Regions from separate parts of the Vreelandella gomseomensis genome, predicted to be linked through region 3. Evidence: predicted binding sites of a transcription regulator. Region 3 holds the regulator's gene; each other region holds the start of a gene.

Region 1 (5,432 bases), on a different contig from region 3:
AGGCGCTATAGCCGTGTTTCTGGTGCTGATCCAAGGTAGCCAGCGCTGCGCGTCTGTAGCAACAGCCATCAGGAAAGATAACAAGCGGTATATCAGACATGCCGTTAAAATCATGCCGTTGGGCGGCCACCCAATGGAGAGGCTCTCGGCGCAGCCGATGACACTGCCAGCGCTGGTCGCTTGGGGTGAAGTCACCTACACACTTAAAAATAGCGAGATCAAGGCCGCTGTGATCGAGCTGGTGGAGCAGTTGCGAGGAGAGAGCAGAGACGACTTCCAGGCGCAGATTGCGGTTTAGCTCGGCGCAGCGGGAAATAGCCCCATGCAGATCCACCACCTTGAAATCATCAGGAACGCCAATCAGCAGGCGACCTGAAATCTCCGGTTGCTGCATAGCGCTCACTGCCTCTGAGGTACGGGCGAGTATTTCATTGGCAGCGGGTAGAAAACGCTCACCCTCTGACGTCAAGCCCAGGATATGGCCTTGGCGACGTTCCAGTAACTTGCAGCCCAGTATTTCCTCCAGCCGTTTCAGGCTTTGGGTGACCGCCGACTGGCTGCGGAATAGCTGAAGCCCTGCCTGCTGAAAACCATTGCCTTCGGCTAACAGCACAAAAGCGCGCAGGTGCTCCAGGGTGACCCGCCTATCGCCCAAGGGGGAGGGTTGGCAATCAAACACGCTTTATCTCCATGCTAAACATTAATTTATCTAATTATGGTGGGTTAATAATTAATTTCCACTGCACCTAACTCCCATGCACCCTCTATTACGTAGTGATGAAAAGCCAGCGGGAGCTTCTGGGGGGAGACATGAACCATTTCGCGTTAACCGGTTTGGTGGTCATTTTCAGTATCGTTTGGAGTTCGGCATTTATCGCCGGCGCCATTGCGCTGACGGATTTTGATCCCTTTACGCTGCTTACACTCCGGTTCTTGTTGAGTGCGATACTGATGCTGCCCCTTTGCCTTAGCTGCGGCGGCTTCCGGTGGACAACCCATGGGGATCGCATCGCTATCCGGCGCGGATTGCTGCTCGGCGTTCTTAACAACGCCCTTTACCTGGGGCTGAGCTTTGCCGCCTTGCAGACGGTTCGCCCCCAGGTCGTTATTGTGATTGTCAGCTGCGCACCGCTGGCCACCAGCTTGCTATCCGCATGGTGGGGCGTAGAACCGCTTTCCCCAATGAAGCTGCTCGGCGCCGCGCTGGGCCTAGTGGGGGTAGTGGTTATCTCTGGCGTTGCTAGCGGCATGCCGGTGGATGTATGGGGCATACTGATGGCAACCGGTGGCATGCTCGCCTTTGCCAGTGGCACTGTTTTCTTTCGAGGCCAAGGCGCAGGCCTTCCCATCTTACAGGCCAATTTCTGGCAATCCATTGCTGGCGCTATCGCACTTCTCCCCATGGCAATGGCGTTTGGGCAGCCGCTTACCGTGCCTTCTACCGCTTCCATAGTAGCGATGACACATCTGGTACTTGTCGTCACCATCGGCGGCATGAGCCTCTGGCTTGTGCTGATTCGACTTAGCGGCGCCTCCACGGCGTCGAGCTATCACCTTCTTAATCCGTTCTTCGGCGTACTACTCGCTTATCTAATACTAGGGGAGCCGTTGCGTGTGGAGGATTTCATTGGGGTAGCGCTGATCGTAATCGGCCTGATCATGACCACTCAGGCAAGCAGAACAGGAAGCAATCTTAAAAAACGCTAATTGCTTGTCCGCGCTGGGCCAATCAGGGCTGGACGTATCGGTCTGATATTTAGCTGTATTCGTTCGTGAATGGGGATAACCCGAACGTTTAGCCGTTATCACACCCACATGATCCAGGTCATGCTCGCGCCTAAAGTGTGATGGGAAGAGCATGGGATTCAACGAACTTTGCTGCTAGGCTAATTTTACTAGAGCTAAAAAGCCGCAGGGAACAACCTAATGCCACAGGCACCCCGCATTACGCTTCACCCCGTTAGCCAACGCGTGCAGGTGCATGTTGATGGCACATTGCTTGCCGACTCAACCAACGCCCTTGAGCTCCGCGAAACCGGCTACCCGCCACGGCGTTACATTCCACGCGAAGACGTGCGGATGGATTTGCTTACCCCCTCAGAAACGACCACCCATTGCCCATTTAAAGGCGACACGGTGTATTTCTCGCTGGGCGACAACCAAGACATTGCCTGGAGCTACGAGCAGCCGATTGAAGGCATGGAAACGATAGCGGGTAGGGTGGCGTTTGCTGGAGAAGAGAGCGAATGAGGAGTCTAGACCCTGAGCGGAAATTCAGGGAAATGCCGCAGGCGCGCGAACTTTGTATATACAGCCTAATGGGAATTAGTGATTATGCCTATCAATGACTTAGCGTAGATTTTGTAGGCTGCATTTGTCGTATGAACGTGCAGAAACGTTCACTCAATCATAAGAAGGGCAGTCTAATACCTGTTAAATCATATATGACCGATAATATTGAGTTTTTCAATCGATGCGTAGCATCTGTATTCAGTGAGCTTTATGGGACCTTCCCCGTGCCAACTGATCTTCACTTCAATGATTTGGCTATCGAGCTCTGGGATGACGAAACAGACGATGGAGTTTCATACCTCGATAAATATGAAGTCTACGCACAGTCGGTAAGCTGGCTAGAAAGAGCTGGATATATTTGGCTCAATAAATGGTGCCACCACGAAGCCTCCGGTGTGGTGCTTTCGCCTAAAGGGCTTGAGGCTCTCAAGGTTCCAGAATCTCTGAAAAAACCGTCGGAAACGTTAGGCGCTCAAATACGCCAAGCCCTAGAGAAAGGGGCAATGAGTTCTGCGTCTGGTTTAGTAAGCCGAATTCTCACTGCAAGCATCACAATGGCAGGAAACGGCTAAAAATTTAACCAGGCCAGTCACGGCGACGCCTACTACATTGCGGCTTCGCCTCCATTTCTTAGCCGCGCATGCTGGCTGGCGTTAGCGCATGAAAAAGGAAGATATACCCATGGATCCGAAAAGAGTTGTTATTCTTGACGACGAATTTGATGGAGCCGCAATAAAGACTGCCTTGCAGGTTCTAGCCGAGCTTGCTAACGACGATAAAAATATTAGGGAGTGTGTTCTACTCATTCCCGTAAAAGGGAATCTACAGCATACAACCTTGTCGGCTGTGTTAGGTGAAAATGCAACAAAGCCCCTTAGTGGCGGCAAGTCTGTACGGTTTGGGCAGTGTTCGTTACGTCTTGAGACAGAAAGGTCGTTCAAGAATTATACAAAAGCCGACGCGGTGCTTGCTGTATATGCAGATCAGCGGATGATGGATTCCGTTGATTCAAATGGTAATTTCAAGATTGTTATATGTGTTCCTCATATTCCAGAGGCAGTTGAGGAGTGGGTTCGCACTTGGAATCCAGTCATGCCCGGACAACAACAAACTGGTGCCGTACTGATAGATAACCCTATTGTCGAGGCTGCATTAGAATCAATTACAGGCAGGATTAATCTAGGGAGTCGCATCTTGAATCCGCGTGATGAAGAAGCCGTGAAAGATGCGTTCCGAATTCTACGTGCCCACAATGAAGTCGAAGATCCGAAGAACATTAGGGCTTGGTGTATAAAAAATGGCTGGGACTCAAAAGGAGCGGATGAGGCAATGAAGCACGCTGCGAAAGCATTCAACCTCAAGTCAAAGCCTTCTCGGTATGGTCAGCACTGGGCTGATAATATTCTCACCCAGTGGATGAACAAAGCCGATAAATGAGCGCTAATAATACGCGTCACACGGATGTCCTTTACGCCGCTCCGATCTGTAAAGGCCACCGGTGCGCTCGGCGCGTTATGGATCTTCACAATGTGCTATCACGACAATTATGTAGGCGTAGAGAAATAAATAATGAGCGACGTCACCATCCGCTGAATGAGTCTCGGGCTTGTACCGATTCGAATCAGCGCCGCCTCGACGGTATCGAGCCATCACCTTCTTGATCCGTTCTGGTCATAAAGCTTAGCTCCCCCGCTCAGATATTATCGGCGAGTTGTTCGGCCCAACATCTATGCACTCATCGGCAAGCGCCAGCACCTGCTCACGGTGGCTTACTACTACCAGGGTCTCAACGCGTGACCTTAGCGCCTGCATGAGCTGAATCTCGCGCGCACTATCTAGCGCCGCTGTGGGCTCATCGAGGATCATGGTGGGTGTGCCGCGCAGCAGCGCTCTGCCGATGGCGATGCGCTGCTGCTCCCCACCGGAAAGGTTCCTTCCCTGTACACCGACATCCCGATCCAGCACGCTTTCACCAGAAGTTTCACCGCCGATCCGTTCTAGATCCAAGAGTTCGACAAGTGCCAGCAGCTCCTGGTCAGGCACGGGATGAGGGTGCGCGTACAATAGGTTCTCGCGAACGCTACCGCTGAAAATCAGCGGCGCTTGGGGAACCACACTCACTTCGCCAAGGATGTCCTCAGGTGAAAGCTGGCTAACACTGACACCGTGGAAGAGAATCTCGCCAGTTGCCTGAGGCTGGAGCCCCAGAAGGGTCCTCAACAGCGTGGATTTTCCGCTTCCGGATGGGCCACGCACCCCGTACATTTTGCCAGCCTGAATTTCTGCACTGAGCGGCATGGCGGAAGTGGCGTCATCGGCGCGTAGGGTCACGTCACGCAGCGTGAAGACAGGCTGCTGATGATCAAGGGCGATATTGCCTGTGGGCTGTGGCTCGGTCGGCAGGTCAAGGTATCGAAGGCCGTCACCGAGGGCGACGTAGTTCTTCTTGAGGTCGATCAGCGCCGCCGCAATCATGACGAACGGGGAGGTGAGTTGCACCACATAGGTCGTGATCATAATGAAGTCGCCGACTTGATAGCGCTGGCGTAGCGTTTCGCTGACGGTATAGAGCGTGAACCCACCCAACACCAGGCCCACCGCTAGTACCTGGCCACCCATCAGGCCGCTGAGCTTGGCGTGGGTACCGTACACGGTGTGAACGTAGGTGCGCAGATGCCGGTCGAGAGTGCGCTCTTCATGCCCTGCCGCGAGGTTGATCTTGATGTCGTACAGGGCGCGTAGACGCTCCGCAAGAAACTCACTTAGCTGGGTATGTGTCTGGTAGAAATTCTTGTGAATGCGGGTTGTGGTATCGGCAATTCGGTAGGTCAATACGAAGAGCACAACGATGGCCAGTATGAAGGCGGCCGCGAAGGTAAGGTTGATCACCTGCCAGAGAATGCCGAAGACAAAGCAGAGCTGGATGACGACAGGTGTGATGGTCCAGAAGATGGCGTGATTGATCAGGCCAAAGCTGCTCATAGCACGGTTCACATCCGCCATGACAACGCCCGTATCAAGTTGATGCTGCGCCTGGTAAGGCAAACGCAAAAGCCGCCGCACAACACTCGAATAAACGGCCGCATCGCACCTGGCCATCACGTATGAACTCGCAAGATTCTTTCCCCACTCCATCATGT
Region 2 (5,432 bases), on a different contig from region 3:
GCAAACGCAGCCAGGGTAAAAACTGGCGATAGATAACACTCAAGCGAGGACCTCCTGGAGCTGGCCGTTAACCACGCGAAGATGGCGACTCGCCGCCGCGATAACCGCAGGGTGGTGAGTAGCGACAACAAGCGTGCGCCCTTCTCGTGCCCATTCTAACAAGGCCTCGACGACGGCTTTTTCCGTGGCACTATCGAGCCTGGCGGTAGGTTCATCAAGCAGCACCAGGGGCGCACGGCTCAGGTAAACGCGGGCCAGGGCAAGCCGCTGCGCCTGTCCACCGGACAGGCCCACCCCGCGTTCACCAAGCACGGTATCAAGCCCTTGCGGTAGCGCGTTAAGCACCTCATTCAATCCCGCGCGGATTAACGCCGACTGCATGGCTTCATGCGTCGCTTCAGGGTCAGCCAAGCGCAGGTTGTCGGCCAGACTGCCCTGCAGAAGGCATGGCTGCTGATCCAGCCAGGCGACCTGGGTCGTCGCTGCATGACGACACTCGCCCTGGCTCGCGCCAACAAAGCCTGCCAGCAGCGCCAACAGCGTTGACTTTCCGCTACCCGACTCACCGCTAACCGCCACCACATCGCCATGCCGCAAGGTCACACCCAACGGGCCCAGCACGACACCACGAGCGGCATAGCTGACCTCAACGCCTTCAAGCTCTACCAGCGCCTGTGGGTCTCGAGTGGCAGGCGGAGAAGCGGCCCTCATTACCGGCGGCTGATTGAGCGTATTGACGATACTCTCCGCCGCACCTAATGCCGCTGCACGGTCGTGGTAGTGCATGGAAAGCGTGCGCAACGGCTGGAAAAACTCCGGCGCCAGCAGCAGCACGGCCAGCCCGGAAAAAAGCGTCAGCGAAGGCGCGGGGCCGTACTCGATGTAGCCCAGCAGGCCAAAGCCCACATACATGGCCACCACGGCGATAGCCACCGACGAGAAAAACTCAAGGACTGCCGATGACAGAAAAGCCAGCTTCAGCGTGCGCATACTCAAGCGACGATAGTGATCGGCCGCCTGCCACACAGCTTCCTGGGCTGCGACCGTATGACCGAAAAGCTGGAGCGTGGTGATGCCGCGTACGCGGTCGATGAAATGCGCCGACAGCCTGGCTACCGCTGCGAACTGATCACGGTTCATGCGCTCAGCCCCCATACCGACCAGGGCCATGAACAGGGGTATCAGCGGCGCCGCCAGCAGTAGAAAAATGGCCGCCAGGTAATCCAGCGAGACCACCACCGCCAGGATGACCAACGGCACCCATACGGTAATCCGCATTTGCGGATGGAAGCGCGCAAAATAGCCATCCAGGGCGTCAACATGCTCGACGGCCTGGGCGGCGATGGCGCCACTTTGCTGAGAGGTCAACCAGACAGGCCCTAACGCCGCGACCTTGTCCAGCAGCTGTGAACGTGCGTGACGCCGGATGCGCAGACTGGCATCCAGGCTCAAGCGCTCGGAGCCCCATTGGCAAAGCGCTCTTGCTACAACGGCGACGGCCAACAGAATGAAGACTACCGATAAATCACGAGGAGCGCGGTCATGCACCACCAACTGATCGATCAACCACGCAAGGCCCGTGACAATGAAAACGGTCTGAAACCCCGCCAGACTACCGAGGAACGCCGCGCCCCTCAGTCGCTTGCGTTCCAACGATGCAAGCGACTGCAACCAGCGGCGCGGCGTTAACCCGTTTTGCTCAGATGTCGAGGTCATGGGCTCAATGATAGCCCTCTCCAACACGTACCTTGCCGCGGAATACCCAGTACGTCCATGCCGTGTAGGCCAGCACGATGGGTATCACAAACAGCACGCCGATGAGCAGGAAGAGCTGCGACTCGGGTGCCGAGGAGGCATCCCAGATCGTGTAGTTGGGCGGCACGATGACCGGCCACTTGCTCGCGATCAGCCCCAGGTAGGTAAAGATGAACAACCCTAACGAGGCGACAAACGGCAGACCTTCTTCTTGGCGCTTGACGGCCCGATAGAGGACATAAGCACACACCATGCCAAGGATCGGGAACACCCAGATCAGATGGATCTGACTGAGCCACCGATCGCGCACTTCCGGGCTTACCAGCGGCGTCCACAGGCTGACGATGCCAAATACGACCAGTACCGCCACCAACAGCTTGGGTGTGATCCGATAGGCCCACTGCTGGATATAGCCTTCCGACTTGAGGATCAACCAGGTGGCCCCCAAGAGGGCATAGCCTGCCATCAAGCCCAAACCGGTCAGCACGGTGAACGGCGTGAGCCAGTCGAGGGCGCCGCCCACATAGACAAAGTCTTCAACGGCAAAGCCCTGGATGTAGGCACCGACCACGGCCCCCTGAGCGAAGGCCGCAACCGCCGACCCACCGCAAAATGCCCGGTTCCACCAATGGCGGTTTCTCTTGGACTTGAAACGGAATTCAAACGAGATACCGCGGAAAATCAATCCCGCCAGCATCAAAAATACCCCGATATAAAGCGCCGGCAGGAATACCGAGTAAACCAGAGGGAAGGCGCCCAGCAGTCCGGCACCGCCAAGGACCAGCCAGGTTTCATTACCGTCCCACACCGGCGCGACCGAGTTCATCATCACATCACGGGACTCGTCGTCGGGCGCAAAGGGAAACAGGATCCCCAGCCCCAAATCGAAGCCGTCCATGATCACGTACATGATAACGCCGAACCCGATAATGCCGGCCCAGATGATTGCAAGGTCAAGGCTGATCATTTGCTCGCTCCTTCAAAATCTCCGTCGAACGGCGTATGGGCCGCTGAGAAAGGCCGTTTTGCCCGCTCAACTTCACCGCTTACTTCCGCAGTATCTGGAATCATGCCGTTACGCACCACGCGAGTAAGGTAGTAGACACCTACCCAGAACACGACGGTATATACCGCGACGTATCCAATCAGGGTAAAGAGCGCCATCCCCCCGGTGAGCGAAGGCGTCAGCCCCTGGGCATGGGTCATGACGCCGTACACCAGCCAGGGCGCACGCCCGGATTCGGTCACTACCCAGCCGGCAAGCACGGCGAGGAAAGGCGACACGATCATGCCCACCAGCGTCTTGAGATAGAGCGGCGACTGGAAGACGCGCCCCTTCCGGCGCAACAACAGCCCTGCGATCGCAACGCCGATCATCAGCATGCCGATCGCCACCATCACGCGGAATGACCAGAACACCAGCGCCACCGGGGGCTGTTCATCCGGGGCCATCTCGGTGACGCCGGGAACTTCACCGTCGGCGCTGTGCGTGAGCACGATACTTGCCAGGCTGGGAATGCCGATTTCAAAGCGATTGCTCTGGGCTTCTTGGTCGGGGAGCGCGAACAGCAGAAGCGGTACGTTGGAACTGGTTTCCCAGTTGCCTTCCATAGCCGCCACTTTCGTCGGCTGATGCTCGAGGGTATTCAGCCCGTGGAAGTCACCGATGACGGCCTGCGCAGGCGCCAGGAACAAAAGCAGCCACAGGCACATCGAGAGCGCTTTTTTATTCGCCTCTACGTCGCGATGACGCAGCAGGAACCAGGCACTGACACCCGCTACCACGAAACCGCCGGTCAGGAAGGACGCCATCCCCATATGGGCAAAGCGATACCAGAAGGATGGGTTGAAGATGGCCGCCATCCAGGAAGTGATATGGAAACGACCGTCGATCATTTCATAGCCGGCAGGCGTCTGCATCCAGCTATTGGCAGACAGTATCCAGAACGACGAGATGAAGGTGCCCACTGCCACCATGATCGCGGCAAACAGGTGAACCCCTTCAGGGACCTTGCCACGGCCAAAAAGCAAGACACCGAGGAAGGCCGCTTCCAGAAAGAAAGCCGTGACCACTTCGTAGCTCAGCACGGGCCCGAGGAAGTTGGACGTGGCAAACGAGAAGTTGCTCCAGTTGGTGCCAAACTGGAACGACATCACGATGCCGGTTACCACGCCCATGCCGAACACGACGGCAAACACCTTGGTCCAGAACTGTGCCAGACGATCCCAGGCCTGATTGTCCGTTTTGTAGAACAGGCCGTGCAGCACGGCGATATAAGACGCCAGACCGATCGTGAACACGGGGAAGATAGCGTGAAAGCAAACAACAAACGCGAACTGTATTCGCGAAAGTAACAGCGGATCGAGCTCCATAATACGCTCCTGAGGCCTGATTGAACTCCCCTCTTGCGAGGGCGTGTAACAAGCTTAGTTGAGCCGCTATCGGTCACGCTTTATTCTTGTGGATACTAAGCTTATTGGTTACCAACCCCTTCAGTTTACAGCTTAGACGCCTCGTATGCGGCATACGTTTGCGTATTTACCTGTGTCCCGTTGACGCAGATCAATTTTTGACGAATGACGGGTGTTTCCTAAACAACTGAGTAACTTACGCCAACACCACCACGCTTACCATGTACCCCGTGTAGGCAATGAACATCGTCAGCAGGCCAGCGCCTTCAAAGCGATTGATGCGCCGCGGGCGACCTCGCCAGGAAAACGCAAACAGCATCATCAGCACGGTCATGACAAGCATGACGCTCCAGTCACGCTGAAGCACTTCCTGACCGGTTTCAATCGGGGCGATAACGCCCGCCAAACCGACCACGGCGAGGCTGTTGAACAGGTTCGACCCCACCACATTGCCCAGCACCATGTCATGCTCATTGCGGCGCAGCGCGGTAATCGACGAGGCCAACTCGGGCAGGGAGGTGCCGATGGCCACGACGGTCAGGCCAATGATCAGATCGCTGACGCCAAAGCGCACGGCGATCTCCACGGCGCCCCAGACCAGCAGCCGCGAGCTGGCGATCAGCAATACCAGGCCAACCAGCGTCCACATGATAGCGGTGCCACGGGACATGGGCTTGCTATCCAGGGTTTCGGCCACTTCAGAGATAAGCGCATCGTCCTGCTGGCCTCGCGAGCGCACTATGCTGACAACGATGAATATCACCAGCGCAAGCAGTAGACACACGGCTTCCCAGCGGGCAACCCAGCCGTCGTAAAGCATCAACCCAGTCACCAGCATCACCACCAGCAGCAGGGGAATCTCCTTGCGAATGACCCCTGAGTGAACCGCCAGGGGCGCCAGCAAGGCAACGAAGCCCAGCACCAGGCCAATATTGGCGATGTTCGACCCGTAGGCGTTACCCACCGCCAAGCCCGGATTGCCCTGCATGGCAGCAAGCACCGACACCATCATTTCCGGCGCCGAAGTACCGAAGCCGATGACCAGCATGCCGATCAGCAGTGGCGACAGCCCCAGCCAGCGGGAGGTTGCCGCCGCGCCGTCAATAAACTTCTCGGCGCTCCAGATCAGCAAAACCAAACCAACGACAACAGCGATGAGAGGAAGTAACATAAGGTTCCCTATATTGGCATAGTGCAAAGATGGTCATGCAAGCGCAGCGATTGCATGCCATCGGTTGGAACGGCCCGATACAGGCCGCGGCGAT
Region 3 (5,432 bases):
GCTGACCGAAAAGCGTGCCGAGGGTGGTGTCACCATGGCGGGCTTCATGCTGGCCCGCGTCAGCGAGTGCATGCGCCCACCGCTGTTGCTGCCCGCCGATGCCGATATTGCCACCGCCGTGCGCACGCTGAATGACAGCCATGCCGACAGTCTGCTGGTGGAGGCTCAAGACCAGCCGGGGATGGTGACAAAGACCGATCTGCTCAACGCTATCGTGCTGACGGAACACCCGGTCACCACGCCGCTTGCCGATATTGCCCAATATACCCTGGTCACCGTCAGCTCAAGCCACTACCTGTTCGAGGCGCTGGTCAGCATGACCCGCCACAAGGTGACGCGGGTCGTGGTGATGGATGAGGGCAAGGTCGTCGGCGTGGTCGAGCTGACCGACGTGCTGAGCTATTTCTCGAGCCGCAGTTATGTAGTCAGCCTTCAGGTGGAACAGGCCGGTGATTTGCCGGCGCTGGCGGCCGCCAGCCACCGCACGCCGGAGCTGGTCAATGCCCTGATGGCCCAGGGCGTCAAGCTGCGTTTTGCCATGGATCTGTTGGCGGCTCTCAATGGGCGCATCATGAGCAAGGCCTGGGAGTTCACCATCGACCCGGCGCACCACCCGCACAGCTGCATGATGGTCATGGGTAGCGAGGGTCGCGGCGAGCAGATCCTCAAGACCGATCAGGATAACGGGCTGATTCTCGCCGACGATGCCGAATGGCCCGACGTGGGCGAGGACATGCAGCGTCTGACGGCGACCCTGATCGAGCTTGGGTATCCGCCCTGTCCGGGTAACATCATGGTCTCGAACCCGGAGTGGGTCGCCACGGTAAGTGAATGGAAAGGGCGCATTGCGCGCTGGGCTAGCGCGCGTGACGGCGACAGTCTGATGAAGCTGGCCATCATGCTCGACGCCCACGGCGTGGCGGGCAACCCGAGCCTGTTGGCAAGTGTCCGCGAGGAGCTTTTCGAGCGCTGCTCCCGGGACGAGTTGCTGCTGTCGTATTTCGCCCGCACCGTACTGCGGTTTTCCACGCCGCTGACGCTGTTTGGCTCGCTTAAGAAGCCCCAGCACGGTATCGATATCAAGAAAGGCGGTATCTTTCCCATCGTGCACGGCGTCCGCACCATGGCCCTCGAGCGGCGTATCCATGCCACCTCAACGCTTGATCGGCTGGATGCCCTCGCCGAGGACGGCCGGCTCAATCGGCGCTTTGCCGACGACCTCGGCGAAGCCCTGGCGCTGTTTACCGAGTTGCGCCTCAAACAGCAGCTGCAGACATTATCCGAGGATGCGTCCGCCGAGCAGCAAGAGCGTTCCAACCGAGTGGTCGTGCAGGATTTGTCATCGCTCGAGCGCGATCTACTGCGCGAAGCGCTGCATATCGTCAAGGATTTCAAGCAGCGCCTCTCGCACCGCTACCACCTGGAGTATTCGTGATCAGTCGACATTATCTGGACGCCCCCTTCGGGTGGCTTGGCGGTCTGCTGCGCCGGGAAAGCGAGCGCCGTCGTTATCAAGCGTCCCCCTACGCATGGCTTTTCCAGCCTTATCTGGGCAATGAGCTGGTAGCGCTTGCCTGCTTTGCTCACCACGGTGTCATGAGCGTGGCGGCGGTGACGCTGCGCCAGCACCAACTGCTGACCAGCCGTGCGTGGGTGGCGGCGCTAAGTGAAGGCGTGCGCGACAGCGGTGCCGCCGAGCGCCGCCATCAGCTGCTCTACAACGTCGAGACGACGCTGCCCCTCAACGTCGAAAGCCTGCGTTCACTGGTTGAGTTTATCGGCAACCGACCGGTTATCGGCTGGCAGCTGGAGCAGCGTCTTGCGCCGCTCGAGCAGCAGCTGCGCTGCCATCTGGGATTCGGCCTGCCCAATGCCCGCGTGGACGTCACCAAGCTGCATCAGCGTCACCTGCGCCGTCTGCATCCGCAGGCCGAGCAGGTGGACGAGCTGGCCCAGGCGCTGGCGTGCTGGCAAGTGCCCAGTCAGGCGCCTCAGCGAGCGCTGGAAGATGCTACGGCGAGCGCGCTTTTGTATTTGCGCCTGCAGCGTAATGAGGTAGACGCCGTCTCATAGCGGCGAGCGGTTGGGCCGGGGCGTCGAGAGTTGCTAGAATGCTGATTGCTTCTCTGACTATCGGCAGTGCTAATACCATGCAACATCACCTTGATCATTTCGACCCTGCGTCAGCGACCACCGACGCAGCAGCCCGCTTATCCGAAGCGGAACATCGCGATGCCAAGCGCAAGCGTGAGTTCAACAAGCTGCAGAAGCGGCTGCGCCGAGACGTGGGCAACGCGATCATCGACTATCGCATGATCGACGAGGGCGACCGCGTCATGGTGTGTTTAAGCGGCGGCAAAGACAGCTATACCATGCTGGAGATGCTGCTCAGCCTGCAGCGCAACGCGCCGGTGAATTTTTCACTGATCGCCGTCAACATGGATCAGAAGCAGCCGGGCTTTCCCGAACATGTCCTGCCCGCCTACCTTGAGGAACGCGGGGTGGACTACCATATCCTGGAGCGCGATACCTACTCGGTGGTGAAAGAGAAGACCCCGGAAGGCAAGACCACCTGCGCGCTGTGTTCGCGTTTGCGCCGCGGGTCGCTGTACGGGTTTGCCGAAGAGATCGGCGCCACCAAGGTTGCCCTGGGCCACCATCGGGAAGATATTCTCGAGACGCTGTTCTTGAACATGTTTTTCGGCGGCACGCTGAAGTCGATGCCGCCCAAGCTGCTTTCCGACGACGGCAGGAATATCGTCATCCGTCCGCTGGCCTACTGCAAGGAAGCGGACATTGCCGAGTACGCCCAGGCGATGGCGTTCCCGATCATTCCCTGCAATTTGTGCGGCTCGCAGCCCAACCTGCAGCGGCAGGTCGTCAAGGACATGCTGGCCGATTGGGACAAACACCACCCCGGCCGTCTGGAAAGCATGTTCAAGGCCGTGACCAACGTTGCGCCCTCGCAGCTCGCCGACCGCGACCTGTTCGACTTCGCCGGCCTGGAAGCCAAGCAGACAGAGCTGATGGCGGGGCGTATTCAGGCGCTCAACGTCGGTTAGGCGGCTGGGCTTTCCTCCTCGGCCAGCTGCTGTAGTCTGGCCATGTCGAGGATCTGTACCTCGCGGCCCGAGACGGCTACCAGCGACTGCGACTGGAAGCGGCTGACAATCCGGCTGACGGTCTCCACGGCGAGCCCCAGGTAGTTGCCGATGTCGGCTCTGGGCATCGACAGGCGAAAGCTGTACGGGGAGTAGCCGCGGCGACGGAAGCGGTCGGAAAGCGTGATCAGAAAGCTTGCCAGCCGCTGGTCGGCGGTTTTGCGCGACAGCAGCCGCATCATGCGCCGGTCGTTGCGCAGCTCCTTGCTCATGCTGCGGTACAGCTGGCCGCGTAACTCCGGCAGCTTTTCCGACAGCTGATCCAGCCGGTCGAAAGGAATTTCACACACCGTGGTAGTTTCCAGGGCAATCGCGCTGCCGGGATAATGCGGCTCGTCAATCGCATCCAGCCCCACCAATTCGCTTGGCAGGTAGAAATTGGTCAGCTGATCGTTACCGCCGCCTTCGGTGGTGACCTGCTTGAGGCTTCCCGAGCGCACCGCATAGACGCTGGTAAAGTCATCGCCCTGGTGGAACAGGTGCTCGCCTTTCTTGAGCGGCGTTCGCCGTCGGATGATTGCATCAAACTGATCCATGTCCTCCAGTTCCAGTGCCAGCGGCAGGCACAGGGAGCTGAGGCTGCAGGTCTGGCAGCGCGCTTCGTGCCATACGGCTCGCCGATGACGCGTAGGTTCCGGCATACAGGTCTCCATCAGGGAACGCGTCCTTCCATTATGTAATCGGGGGGCATGCTTAACAACCGCTAAATAATCTTCGAGTATCGCCGGTTCCCCTGAGCCGGCAAGTGTGCGTCAAACGCCATGGCCAGATGACGTACCAGCAGTCGCCCAACGGGGGTAACGGTGATGACCTGATGGCGAAGAGTAGCCAGCCCGTCCTGCTGCGCCTGGTCAAGGGCGACCAGCGCTGCCTTGAAATACTCCTGAGGATCGATCTGCCAGCGCTCGCCGAGCGCCGCCAGATCCAGGCGCATGTCGCACATCAGCCGCTCGATGGCGTCGCGTCGGATACGGTCGTCGCGGCTGAGACGCACGCCCCGCCGGGTGGCGAGCCGGCCCTGGTCAAGAGCCGTTTCGTAGTCGGCGAGGACGCTTGCGTTTTGCGCGTAGCTGTCTTCCAGGCGTGAAATGGCCGATACGCCCAGGCCAATCAGGTCGCACTGGGCGTGGCTCGAATAGCCCTGGAAATTGCGTTGTAGAGTGCCGTTTTGCTGGGCAAGGGCCAGGCTGTCGTCCGGCCGGGCAAAATGATCCATGCCGATATGCACATAGCCGGCGGCGGTGAGCATGTCGATGGTGACGCGCAGCATGGTCAGCTTCTCGTCGGCATCGGGCAGCTCCTCCTGGCGAATGCGCCGTTGGGGCGGGAAACGCTCTGGAAGGTGGGCGTAGTTGAACACCGACAGCCGCGCCGGGTTCAGTTCGATGACCTGATGAAGCGTCTGTGCAAAACTGTCTGCCGTCTGCTGCGGCAGGCCGTAGATAAGATCCAGGTTGAGCGAGCGAAAGCCCAGTCGCTGGGCTTCGTCCATCAGCGTTTCGGTGAGTACCTTCGGCTGGCTGCGATTGATCGCGCGCTGTACCCGGGGGTCAAGGTCCTGAACGCCGAGGCTCAAGCGGTTGAAGCCCAGCGACTGCAGGTGACGCAGGGTCAATACATCGGCTTCGCGCGGGTCGATCTCAATGGCGTAGTCGCGCTCGGGATCGCTTGACAGGCCGAAGCGGGCGTCAAGGCGGTCGATCAGCCCGCTCATCTGGTCAAGCGTCAAGAAGGTTGGCGTGCCGCCGCCCCAGTGCAGCTGCTTGACCGGCCGCCGGGTATCAATGTGCTGTGCGGTCAGCGCCATTTCGCGGTCGAGGCGGGCCAGGTAAGGTTCGGCAAGATCAGTGTTCTTGGTGGCGATCTTGTTGCAGGCACAATAGAAGCAGATCTTGCGACAGAACGGAATATGCACATACAGCGACAGCGCCCGTTGAGCGTCGTTGCTGCGCGCCAGGGCGTCGGTAACGTCGTCGGCCGTAAACGCTTCATTGAAAGACAGGGCGGTCGGGTAAGACGTGTAGCGGGGGCCGCTGGTGGCGTAACGCTGGAGTAGCGCATCGCCCCACGCTGCAGCGTTCGAGGCGCTGTCAGTCACCGCATCATGGATGGTCGTTGGCATGGGCTCGATCCAGGTTAAAGGCTTGTCGCCAGGGTAGCGGCTGCCCTTCACGGCCGTGTTGAGCCACGTCAATAAAAGCAGCGCCGGTCGCTGCCGGTACATTCAGCCAAACACATCGGAGACCGCATCGTGGAAAGCCATTGGCCGGA

The links. Region 3 encodes FNR, which switches genes on or off when oxygen is low (the NO sensors DNR and NnrR bind a similar motif). Its sites were predicted from a motif close to TTGATNTANATCAA; they were not measured.
Region 1: the regulator FNR is predicted to act here: its motif matches at 1,816-1,829, upstream of QC815_RS14580 (DUF427 domain-containing protein).
Region 2: the regulator FNR is predicted to act here: its motif matches at 4,309-4,322, upstream of QC815_RS05860 (cytochrome ubiquinol oxidase subunit I).

Annotation. Positions count from the first base shown of each region.
Region 1 is NZ_JARWAI010000011.1:143,091-148,522, forward strand. Features, by position in the region: gene QC815_RS14570 (LysR family transcriptional regulator) at 1-679, opposite strand, end outside; gene QC815_RS14575 (DMT family transporter) at 811-1,707, shown strand; gene QC815_RS14580 (DUF427 domain-containing protein) at 1,927-2,250, shown strand; gene QC815_RS14585 (hypothetical protein) at 2,445-2,864, shown strand; gene QC815_RS14590 (hypothetical protein) at 2,953-3,729, shown strand; gene QC815_RS14595 (ATP-binding cassette domain-containing protein) at 3,973-5,432, opposite strand, start outside.
Region 2 is NZ_JARWAI010000004.1:2,972-8,403, forward strand. Features, by position in the region: gene cydC (thiol reductant ABC exporter subunit CydC) at 1-43, opposite strand, end outside; gene cydD (thiol reductant ABC exporter subunit CydD) at 40-1,716, opposite strand; gene cydB (cytochrome d ubiquinol oxidase subunit II) at 1,721-2,722, opposite strand; gene QC815_RS05860 (cytochrome ubiquinol oxidase subunit I) at 2,719-4,128, opposite strand; gene QC815_RS05865 (calcium/sodium antiporter) at 4,364-5,338, opposite strand.
Region 3 is NZ_JARWAI010000001.1:366,018-371,449, reverse strand. Features, by position in the region: gene QC815_RS01600 (DUF294 nucleotidyltransferase-like domain-containing protein) at 1-1,435, shown strand, start outside; gene QC815_RS01595 (3'-5' exonuclease family protein) at 1,432-2,073, shown strand; gene ttcA (tRNA 2-thiocytidine(32) synthetase TtcA) at 2,112-3,062, shown strand; gene fnr (fumarate/nitrate reduction transcriptional regulator Fnr) at 3,059-3,802, opposite strand; gene hemN (oxygen-independent coproporphyrinogen III oxidase) at 3,865-5,283, opposite strand; gene QC815_RS01575 (alpha/beta family hydrolase) at 5,410-5,432, shown strand, end outside.